Regions from separate parts of the Burkholderia theae genome, predicted to be linked through region 1. Evidence: predicted binding sites of a transcription regulator. Region 1 holds the regulator's gene; the other holds the start of a gene.

Region 1 (5,553 bases):
CGCAGGCCGGTCACAATCTTGCAGATCGCGTCGCGCGACGGCAGTTCGCGAATACCGCGCGGATGGCGCGTGCGATGGAGTTCCTCGCGCGACTCGCGCAATCCGGTGACGATTTCTTCGAGGCCCCACTGACGGGCGGGTGATGTCGACATAGGCCAATGCATGCAACCGCGCTCGATCGCACGGCCGCTAATAAAGTGACGGGTTCCGCAAGATTACCGCGTTTTGTGTCGGGGAGCGGCACGCCGGAACTCGACCGGCGGCCGGTGCCGTGGGCGGCCGACGCCGCGGGCGATTGGCCGCATCAGATCGTGATGCTGCTCGCGTCGATCCAGCGCACGGCCCAGTCGCGCGCGTGCGCGATCGCGGCGTCTTCGTCGTTGAACTGGAGCTCGATCGGGAAAAAACGGTTCGCAACCAGCTCGCCGTCGCTCGATCGGGAGATCACGACGTAGGGCTTGAACGAACCGTCGCTGGCGCGCGCGGGCGCGCAGTTCAACAGATAACCGCGGTGCGTGAAGGCAGTAGTCGCTTGCATGAGTCCGCCACCTCTAGTCCCTTGCTTTGTTGTTCACTACCCGTCTTTAAGGGTGCTGCGGCGCCCCGGCGCGGGCAGAGGCGGCGAGATCGCATCCCCTGTCGCCGCTTCGCAGGAAAAGAATCATACTCTGTAGAAAACGCGTCTTCTAGCTGAAATAAATCATGACAAATCAGTGCGCGTCGCGCGACCGCGGCGATCGCCCGCGCGCCTTTTCCCGTCATGCCCGGAACGGGATTTGCTTCGATCCGGACCGCTTCGCCGCCAGGAGAGCCGTGATGGAACCATCCGGTCAAACAGGTCTTGCGCATCCGCACAGCGTCGAGCTCGACAACGACGACACCCACGACAGCACGGTCGACACCGACGGCAAGAACCGCGAAGCATGGCTGCTCGCCGGCGGCGGGCCGATCCCGCCCGACCAGATCACGGGCAGCAACGCGTCGCTCGTCAATGCGGTGCCCGAAGCCGGCGACGGATTCGCCGGTTTCGACAGCCGCCCCGGCGGCAACCATCCGGCATTCGCGCTGCGCGCGGGCTACGTGGTGATCGAGAAAGGCTTCGCCGCGCCGTCGCCCGCGGACGACCAGCAGTTCGGTCCCGTCCACCGGATGTACGGCAGCGCGTACTGGCCCGGCCACGGGCGGAAGCCGGAGCGCGTGATCGAGCTGACGGCCTTGCCGAAGTAGCCGGCGCGGCGTTTGAATCGATCGTTCGTTTGCAAACTGGCGTCGGTCGACGGCCGATGGTTGAGGATCGGCGCACGCGACGGGTGCTCGAACGAACGATTCCGCGCATCGGCACCGGCGGATCGATGCATGCCGCGCATCGCGATCACGCACCTCCGTTGATCGAAGTCATGTCGAAACGGCGCGGTTGCGGTTGAATAACGATGCGTGCGGTTCGTCAGACTGGCTGTTGTGCCGTGTCGAACCGGCATGCGTGCGTCGCGCGATGCGCGATTTCGATGCCCGCGCATTCGTTCCACGCGACGATGCCGTCTTCATCCGTGTTCGTCATGCGTTCGATTGTCGAGCGCCTCGCGGAGACTGCACCGACCACGGATGCGACCCGACCATGCGACACGCGTCGCGCAGCGCAGGTTGCATCACGTGCATGGCTGCTCTTCCGCAGCACCGGAAACATCGCGGCCGCGCGGCAGGACCGGCACCGCACTGCAAAGTCCCCGCCATTGGTTTACTCTGCCTCGCAGCAATGCTGAGCCTGATCGGCCATCCGGCCGACTTCGTTTCAACCCGCCACTCGGAGACACTATGTACAAGCGTATTCTGGTTGCCGTCGACGGCAGCGACACGTCCCGCCATGCATTCGATGCCGCGCTGGCGCTCGCGAAAGCACACGGCGCCGAGCTGCAACCGTTCTACGTCGTCGAAAACGCCGCGATCTACTACAACGTGCCCGGCTACGATCCGTCCATCCTGCGCGATCAGCTCGTCGCGCAGGGCGACGCGCTCGCGAAGGATTTCACGAAGCTGATGCAGGCAGCGGGCGTGAAGGGCGAGACGCGGCTGAACGAAGCAACGTCGCTCAACGACGTGTCGTCGCTGATCCTCGAAGGCACGAAGGCATTCGGTGCCGATCTGCTGGTGCTCGGCACGCACGGCCGCCGCGGGTTCCGCCGTCTCGTGCTCGGCAGCATCGCCGAACAATGCGTGCGCCACGCGACGCTGCCCGTGCTGCTGATTCCGGCGGCCGCCAACGTCGACGAGCAACCTGCCTGAACGGCGTTCGGCATGCGCGCGCGGTCGCGACGTTTTGTCACCCGACAGCGGCAATTTGCGGTGGGACAATGATTCCGTCGATTCAACGCCGGAGTAAACGATCATGCTGACGCCCGTCGCTACACGTCCCGCCGCCACGCCTCATGCCGGCAGCTGGGCTCCTCGCCAGGCCGCGCACTGCTCGTCGTGCGCAATGCGGCACCTGTGCATGCCGCAGGGCCTGGCGCCCGAAGCACTCAGTCGCCTCGAGTCGGTCATCTGCGCGGCTCGCCCCGTCAAGCGCGGCGAAGCGCTGTTCCGCGAAGGCGACGCATTCGACAATCTGTATGCGGTGCGCTCGGGTTCGCTGAAAACCGTCGCGACACGCCATGACGGCCGCGAACAGGTCACGGGCCTGCATCTCGCGGGCGAAGCGCTCGGCCTCGACGGCATCTGCGACGACACGCATCCGCGCACCGCGGTCGCGCTGGAAGACAGCTCCGTCTGCGTGATTCCGTACAGCGCGCTCAAGACGCTGTGCTCGGAAGCCGGCTCGATGCAGTTGCGCATGCACAAGCTGATGAGCGAACAGATCGTGCGCGAAACGTCGCAAACGATGCTGCTCGGTTCACTGAATGCCGAAGAACGTGTCGCCGCTTTCCTGCTCGACGTGTCGTCGCGCTACCTGAAGCGCGGTTACTCGCCGTCGGAATTCAACCTGCGGATGACGCGCGAAGACATCGGCAGCTATCTCGGCATGACGCTCGAAACGGTCAGCCGCACGCTGTCGAAATTCCAGAAGCGCGGCCTGATCGAAATGCAGGGCCGCCACGTCCAGATCGTCGACTTCGACGGCCTGCATCAAGTCTGATGATGTCGCCCGGCGCGCGCTTGCCGCGCGCCGCGCGCGTCCCCCGTATCGCGCCGTCGATCAATCGAGAAACAGCGCGGCACGCGTCTTGAGCGCCGCGCTGAAATCGTCGAGCCAGCCGATCGACAGGCGCCAGCTCTGCCAGTAAAGATCGATGTCGGTGGTTCGTCCCGGCGACATGTCGACCAGTTCGCCCGCCGCCAGTTGGCGATCGACCATCCGGTCCGGGCACATTCCCCATCCCAGCCCCGTTTCGCATGCGCGCAGGTAGCCCGCGACGTGCGGTATCCAGTGCTGCGGCGGATCGAGGTCCGCACGCGTCACGCGCCGGATGAAGCGCGCCTGCAGGCCGTCCTTCGGATTGAACATCACGCACGGCGCGCGGCGCAGCGCGTCGCGCGTGACGCCCTTGCCGAAATAGCGCTCGTGAAATGCCGGCGAGCACACCGCGCGATATCGAATGCGCCCGAGCCGCGTCGAGCGGCAGCCCTGAATCGGCTCGGCCTGCGCGGTCACCGCGCCCTGTACGCTGCCGTCGCGAATGCGCGCCGCCGTGTAGTCCTGGTCGTCGATCACGAGGTCGAGCAGCATCTCGCGCTCCGTGCAGAACGGCCCCACCGCATCGATAAACCACGTCGCGACGCTGTCGTCGTTGACGGCCACGCGCAACATCGGCCATGCGCTCGTGATCGAGCCCGGCAGCGCCGGCATCCGGCCGCCCAGTTCGGCCTCGAGCAATTGCACGCGTTCGGTATGCCGGCACAGCAGCGCACCGGACGTCGTCGCGACGCACGGCTGCCCGCGCTTGACGAGCACGCTGCCGACGCGCTCCTCCAGCAGTTTCACGCGCTGCGACACGGCCGACGGCGTGACGTTCAGCTCCTTGGCCGCGCGCTCGAACGAGCCGTACCGGATCACCGCCGAGAGCGCATCGAGCAGGGCGTAGTCGAGCATTAGATTTCCTTAATCTGCATTAGGTGATTTAGCTTCTCTTATTTTCATGCTGACCGCAGACTAGCGCTACCCGATTATTCCGTCTACTGCTGCTATCGCTGTCATCATGAACTGGCTTGCTTTCTCTCACGGCGCCGCCCTGTGCGCGTCGCTCATCGTCACCATCGGCGCGCAGAACGCGTTCGTGCTCCGGCAGGGCATCATGCGTTCGCACGTCGGCAAGATCGTGCTGCTGTGCGCGCTGTCGGACATGCTCCTGATCGGCGCGGGCGTCGGCGGTGCGTCCGCGCTCGTCGAACGCTATCCGACCTTCGTTCATGCGGTGCTGTATGTCGGCCTCGCGTATCTCGCGTGGTTCGGCATCAACGCGCTGCGCCGTGCGCTCAAGCCGGGCCACGAAACGCTCGACGTGCGCGGCGACGCGGTCGCACCGCCGCCGCAGCGCGGCATGGCGGTCGTGCTGATGACGCTCGCATTCACGTGGCTCAACCCGCACGTGTATCTCGACACGTTCCTGCTGATCGGCACGGCCGGCGCACGCGAGCCGGAAGGCGCGCGGTCCGCGTTCGCGATCGGCGCGATGACGGTCAGCGTCGTGTGGTTCCTTGCGCTGGGTTATGGCGCACGACTGCTGGCGCCGTGGTTCCGCAAGGCCGTAGCGTGGCGCGTGCTGGACGGCGCGATCGGCAGCATGGTGCTGTTCCTCGCGGCGGTGCAGTTGCGCTGACCGGCTCGCCGTCGCACGGGCGGCTGCTTGCCGCCCGTCTTCCCGTCCGCTCCGGCGCAACGCCGGGGCAGCCCGCCCTCCCGCTCGCCACCCGTCGCGCAAGCCGCCGACAAAAATTCGCTCCCGATCCAACGCGGCCGTACGACGCGCTCGCGTAACGGACGAACCGTCCGTTACTCGCCGCAAATCGCCCACCATCGCGGCGCCGCGCCGCCTGCACGAATCCGATCGATCGGCGAGAATGTCCGGTGTCCCGCGACCACGGCGGAACCGCACCGCGCCCCCGTCTCGCCGCGATCGTTTTGGCCCATCCCGCAGTTCGATCCCATCACTCATCGATATCGGAGCAGAACATGGCACTACGCACCCTCGGCACGTCGAACATCCAGGTGTCGCCGCTCGCCTTCGGCGGCAACGTCTTCGGCTGGACCGTCGACGAGAACGCATCGTTTTCGCTGCTCGACGCGCTCGCGGAGACCGGCATCAACTTCATCGACACGGCCGACGTCTATTCGGCCTGGGCGCCCGGCAACAGCGGCGGCGAATCGGAAACGATCATCGGCAAGTGGCTCAAGCGTTCCGGCAAGCGCGAACAGGTCGTGATCGCGACCAAGGTCGGCCTGCTGGCCGCGCGCGCGGGGCTGACCAAGGACAACATCCTGAAGGCCGCCGACGATTCGCTGCGCCGCCTGCAGACCGACTACATCGACCTGTATTTCTCGCATCGCGATCTCGCCGACAC
Region 2 (5,553 bases), on a different replicon from region 1:
GAACCGACATTCGCGCCACTGCTTCACGAGCGCGCTGCATACCCGCGGATGCCCGAGGCGGTCGGCGCCATAAAGAACGATCGAGTTTCAATCGTTCCACCCTTCTCCCCACGGTCGAACAGATCGCCGAGCGGATCGACAGATCACGATATCGTTCTCTCGTCCGCAACGACGAAACCCAATGGGACGGGACTTCATCGCACGGCCTGTTATGCTGCTCGCTGCATTCCCGCATCATCCGTCTATCTGCCTCGTCCCACGCGCGGTGGTGAACGGAATCCGCATTGAACTGCATTGGACGACCCGGCGATCCGCAGCAGGATTCGCTGGCCGCAGCCGCCGTGTGCCGACGGCGGCGCCTGTCGTTCGACGCATTTCCGGCCGTCGGTCAATAACACCTTCACTTATAAGAACCGAAAATCCATGACATCACGTCTTCTCGCCACGCTCGTTGCCGCCGCGCTTGGCTGCGCCGCGCTGCCCGCTGCCCACGCTCGCACCTACGTCGCGCCGACCGCGTCGTTCGGGAAAGGCGCCTACGTACACCAGTTCGTGCTGCGCGACCCCGTCACGCACCAGCCGCTGCCGAATGCGCGCTACCGGCTGTTCCTGCCCGGACAGGTCATCGCGGGCCTGCCCGTCAAGCCGGACCAGCACGACAGCGTGATCTTCGGCACGACCAACGCCGCCGGGCGCACCGTCAAGATCCGGTTGCCGAAATCGCATCCGGAGAAACAATGGGTGTTCAACCCGATCATCGGCGAAGGCGACATGGGCGAATCGTTCCGGCTGGAAGATTCATCCGGCAAGGCGCCGCTCCGTGGCTTTCCGTATGTGCTGGACGTCGACCGCGAATATCTCGCGTGCGGCTACTCGGATGCCAACGGCTACAGCTACTACGCGCAATCGCGCACGCCGCGGAACATCAATCTCTACACGGGGATACTCGCCGGTTCAGCCGACACCGACTGGTGCGCAGGCCCGGGTGCGGCCATCGCGAACAGCCAGAGCGATCCGGGTGCGCCGGACCTGTACACGCAATACCTCGGCAGCCTGGTCGCCAACGGCGACCGGATCAGCACCGAACTGCGGCAGCAGATCGTCACCAAGCTGCTGGCACTCGCGATCGCCGACCGCGATGCGGGCCGCGTCGCCGCCGTGCTCGACCTCGGCGACATCCCCGACGAGCGCCGGAACGACATCGGTTATCGCCTCGCCGACGCGGGTATCGCCGTCGATCGCGGGCTCGCGATGATCGATGCGCATCTCGCGGAATCCCCGGACGATGCGTATGCGCTGGACAGCAAGGGTTGGGCGCTGTATCGCCTCGGTCGCAACGACGAAGCGCTCACGTGGTTCGACCGCTCGATCGCGATCTTCGCGAAGAACAGCGACGACGACAGCGACGCGCGCGAAGCCTATGCAACCGGCCTGACGCACAAGGGCGAAGTGCTGTGGAAACTGGGCCGCCAGGATGAAGCGCGCAATGCGTTCGCGCAGGCGGCGAAGATTCAGCCGAAGAACGCGGAGCTGGCGGAAGCGCTGAAGCGGCTGGAGATACAGGTCGGGCAGGACGGCGCGAAAGCGCCGGGTACGGCAAGCGAGTAAACGGAACAACCGCGCGGCATGGCTGCGCGAAGCAATGACGCCGGCGTGGCGGCGGCTATCGCCGATCTTTCGCAAAGCGGTTGCCGGCCGCTTCCGGCAACGTCGGCCGAAAGAAACCGGCCGTGCACGCGCGCGTCATTCCTCGCCTTTCGCGCCCGGATTGAGCATCACGACGAAGCCGGCCACGCCGACGACCAACGCGATGGCGCCGCCGCGCAGCGCCATCGTTGCATCGAACAGCAGCCCGGTCACGACGGCCATCATCCCCGCGAGCGACACGAACACGGCAATCGCCGCGACGACGATCCGGTACTGACGGCGTATCATCGCGCGCCGCGTTACGCAGCAGCAGCGGCGGCCGACACGTCGGCGTCATCGCCGCGAATCAGCAACACCGGGCACTTCGAGCCGCGCACGAAGCGCTCGGCGACGCTGCCGAGCAGCACGCGGCGGATGCCGCGCCGCCCGTGTGTGCCGACCACCGCGAGATCGATCCCGCGCTCCTTCACGTAGCGCTGCAGGCGTTCCGCGATGTCCTCGCCGATGCTCTCGGTCTCGACGAGTTCGGCTTCGCCCTTCGCACCGGCCAGCGCGATGATCTGCTCGGCCTCGCGCAAAACCTTGAACCCGTCGCCGCGGATTTCCTCGACGAGCGCATGCGGGTCGATGCGACCCGCGTAAGTGAACAGCACCGACTTGTCGACCACATACACGACGCTGACGTGCGCGTCGCCCGCCAGTGCCACCTTCAATGCCTCGGCAAGCGCTTGTCTCGACGAAGCGCTGCCGTCGACGGCTACCATGATCTTCTCGTACATGCGAACCTCGCTGGGGTGAACTGCCGCGCGCCCTGTCGCGCGCGGCCATGTCACCATCATCGGCGGATGGCGGGTTCGAATGTTGACGGCGGTCAAGCCGTGCGGGGCCCGGCCATGTGGCAAAGCGACGCGTCGTACGCGTCCGCACCTCGCGCCTGCCCCCCCGGGTTACACGCCTGCCCGGCGAGCGGCCGCCACACTGCGACCGTGCCGAAGGCGCTATCATCGACTGTGCGACTTTCGTCCGGCCCTTTTTTGCCGGCTCACCTTCAACTCGCTCAACCGACATGACAACGACTACCGAACGCGTGGACGGCGCCGCCCAGCATCTCGTCGCCGCCCGCCATGCCGGCCAGCCCGGCCCGCTGTTGCCCGATGCACTGCATCCCGAGGACGTCGACACCGCGCTCGCGATCCAGCAGCGCGTTGCCGACCTGCTCGGCGAACCCGTCGGCGGATGGAAATGCGCGCTGCCGCCGCCCGATCGCGTGATCCTCGCGCCGATCTTCGCGTCGACGATCCGCGAAGCCGATGCGCCGTACCGCGTCGTCGGCGGGCCGATCGTGCGGATCGAACCGGAAATCGCCTTCGTGCTCGATCGCGACCTGCCCGCACGCGAGCAGCCGTACGACGAGCAGGACGTGCGCGACGCGATCCGTGAAGTGCGCATCGTGCTCGAGGTGCTCGGCTGCCGCTATGCGGAGCCGGCGCGCGCATCGAAATTCGAGCTGCTGGCCGACGGCCAGTTCAACCAGGGGCTGTGCGTCGGCCCGGTCGTGCACGACGGGCTCAACGTGCCGCTCGCGACGCTGGCGCTGTCGTTCGAAGGCGCGCTGAACCGCGCGATCGACGGCCGCCATCCGGACGGCGATCCGCTGAAACCGCTGGTATGGCTCGTCAATTTCCTCGCGTCGCGCGGCGATGCCGTGCGCGCCGGTCAGATCGTCACGACGGGCTCGTACGCGGGCGCGATCGACGTGCCGCTCGGCGATGCGCTGACGGTCCGCTTCGGCGAGCTCGGCAGTCTGTCGGTGACGTTGACGGCGTGATGCGCGCGCGGCACGCGGACAGGCCCGGCCTGCCGCTTGCCGCGGTGCGATGGACGCGCGGCCCGCTTCGTTGCGGTCGTCAGGTGCGTTGCTGCCCGGCCTTGCGTGACGGCAGCGTCATCGCGGCCACGCCCGCGACCACACATCCGAGCCCCAGCCACGCCGACACCGACAGCGACTCGCCGAGCAGCACGATGCTGATGCCGACGCCGATCGGAACCCGCAGATAGGCTTGCGCCGTCGTGCCGACCGAGCCGAGCGTCTGGACCAGCCGGAAGTAGATGGCGAACGCCAGCGCCGTCGAGAAGACCGCGAGCGCCGCCAGCGCCAGCAGCGATTGCCACGACGGATGAAGCGTCCACGGTCGGTCGACGACGATGCTGGCGGGCACCAGCACGATCGCGCCAACCATGAGCGAGCCGGCAGCCGGCGCCGCCGGCGACAACCCGTTGAACGACCGCCCGTAGATGGCCGCGCCCGCGTAGCAGACGGTCGCCGCGACGATCGCCAGTTGCGGGACGAGTTGCCGGCCGAGTCCGTCGAACGCGCTGACGCCGACCACCAGCGAGATACCGACCAGCCCCGCGACGACGCCGAACAGCTTCCGCGACGTCAGCGGTTCGTGGCGGGTGATCAGCCAGGTGCCGACGAACGCGAGCACGGGCGACGCGGAATTGAGGATCGTCGCGAGACCGGCTTCAACCGAACGCTCGGCCCACGCGATCAGCGTGAACGGAACGACGCTGTTCAACAGCGCCTGCACGACGAAGCGACGCCAGACCGCGAGGTCGCGCGGCATCGGAATGCGCCGGATGCGCATCCACAGCAGCAGCACCGAGCCCGCGATCAAGGTCCTCGCGGCGATCAGCGTCAGCGGCGGAATCGTTGCGACGCCGATCCGGATAAACGTGTAGGACGCACCCCATAACGTCGAGAGCGTCAGGAGCAGGAGCAGATCGGCGACGGCGGGATGGCCGCGGGGCACGGCTGGCTGCATGTCGGGTCGCTCGCGTTAGCGGTCCGTGGCGAGGTTGGGATCGGCCCGCTTCACTTCGGGTCGTATGAGCGGATTATGTCGGCGGCCGGGCGCGAACGCTTCAGCACGATGCGAAATATGGATTGCCGTGTGGTCGGCCGCGCCTGACGGATGCCGGCTTCGTTCGGCGGTTCATATATCCTTGGCTGACGTGACGTTCAGGACGAACCGCGGCAACGAAAACGGAGTGATTCAATGGGTGAAACGACCGGCGCGATCAAGGGCCCCGCCCGCTACCGAGCAGCGAACGAACACGACGTCGACGCACTCGTTCAACTGGTCAACGCAGCGTACCGCCCGACGACAACCGCGGCCGGATGGACGCACGAAGCGGCGATCATCGAAGGCCCGCGGATTACGTCGTCCCAGCTCGTCGATACGTTGCAGGCACCGGATTCCGTATTGCTGGTCGCGGAGGTGGAAGGACGCATTGCCGGCTGCATCGAAGTCAAGGCAACCGGAGACGCGGCCTACATCGGTACGCTGGCCGTATCGCCGGCCATGCAGGACCACGGACTCGGGAAAGCATTGCTGAACGAGGCCGAGCAATTCGCCCGCCGGCGCTGGAACATCGGGAAGGCTGTCATGGTCGTCCTGTCGGTGCGTCACGAACTGATCGACTTCTATTTGCGCCGCGGTTACGCGCGAACCGGCGAGTTGATGCGCTACCCGTTCGACGCCGGCGTCGGCATGCCGCGAGACGAAAACCTGACGATCGAGACATTGACCAAGGACTTTGCGCGCGACTGATGTTGCGTGCGATCGCGTCCCGCTCCGCCGCAACCCCATCGCCATCGGCTCGACCCGATCCGTCGTGATAACGTTGCACATCATCGCGCGACCCGGCCCGAACCCCGGGCATGCGAACCGCGCTCACCCCGATAACCGACATGTCGCTGACACCGCTTCCCGCCTTGCTCGACGAAACGCTGCGCACCGTCGCGCGGCGTTACCGCCTGCCGCCGCTCGACAGCGCGTCGTCGCTGACCGATGCCACGAACCCGGCCACCGTCCTGGCGACTACGATCGAGGAAGCGCGCCG

What was found. Region 1 encodes FNR, which switches genes on or off when oxygen is low (the NO sensors DNR and NnrR bind a similar motif). Its sites were predicted from a motif close to TTGATNNNNATCAA; they were not measured.
Region 2: ACN22W_RS38035 (universal stress protein) is a predicted target of FNR. The motif match lies at 2,509-2,522, and genes of this name have one in related genera.

Annotation. Positions count from the first base shown of each region.
Region 1 covers NZ_CP183462.1:2,712,829-2,718,381, forward strand. The annotation lists gene epsC (serine O-acetyltransferase EpsC) at 1-152, opposite strand, end outside; gene ACN22W_RS29810 (hypothetical protein) at 305-538, opposite strand; gene ACN22W_RS29815 (DUF3005 domain-containing protein) at 817-1,227, shown strand; gene ACN22W_RS29820 (universal stress protein) at 1,813-2,280, shown strand; gene fnr (fumarate/nitrate reduction transcriptional regulator Fnr) at 2,384-3,130, shown strand; gene ACN22W_RS29830 (LysR family transcriptional regulator ArgP) at 3,191-4,084, opposite strand; gene ACN22W_RS29835 (LysE/ArgO family amino acid transporter) at 4,191-4,811, shown strand; gene ACN22W_RS29840 (aldo/keto reductase) at 5,165-5,553, shown strand, end outside.
Region 2 covers NZ_CP183463.1:1,222,155-1,227,707, reverse strand. The annotation lists gene ACN22W_RS38045 (tetratricopeptide repeat protein) at 424-1,608, shown strand; gene ACN22W_RS38040 (DUF2964 family protein) at 1,744-1,935, opposite strand; gene ACN22W_RS38035 (universal stress protein) at 1,947-2,426, opposite strand; gene ACN22W_RS38030 (2-keto-4-pentenoate hydratase) at 2,714-3,475, shown strand; gene ACN22W_RS38025 (DMT family transporter) at 3,555-4,472, opposite strand; gene ACN22W_RS38020 (GNAT family N-acetyltransferase) at 4,707-5,261, shown strand; gene ACN22W_RS38015 (3-deoxy-D-arabino-heptulosonate 7-phosphate synthase) at 5,402-5,553, shown strand, end outside.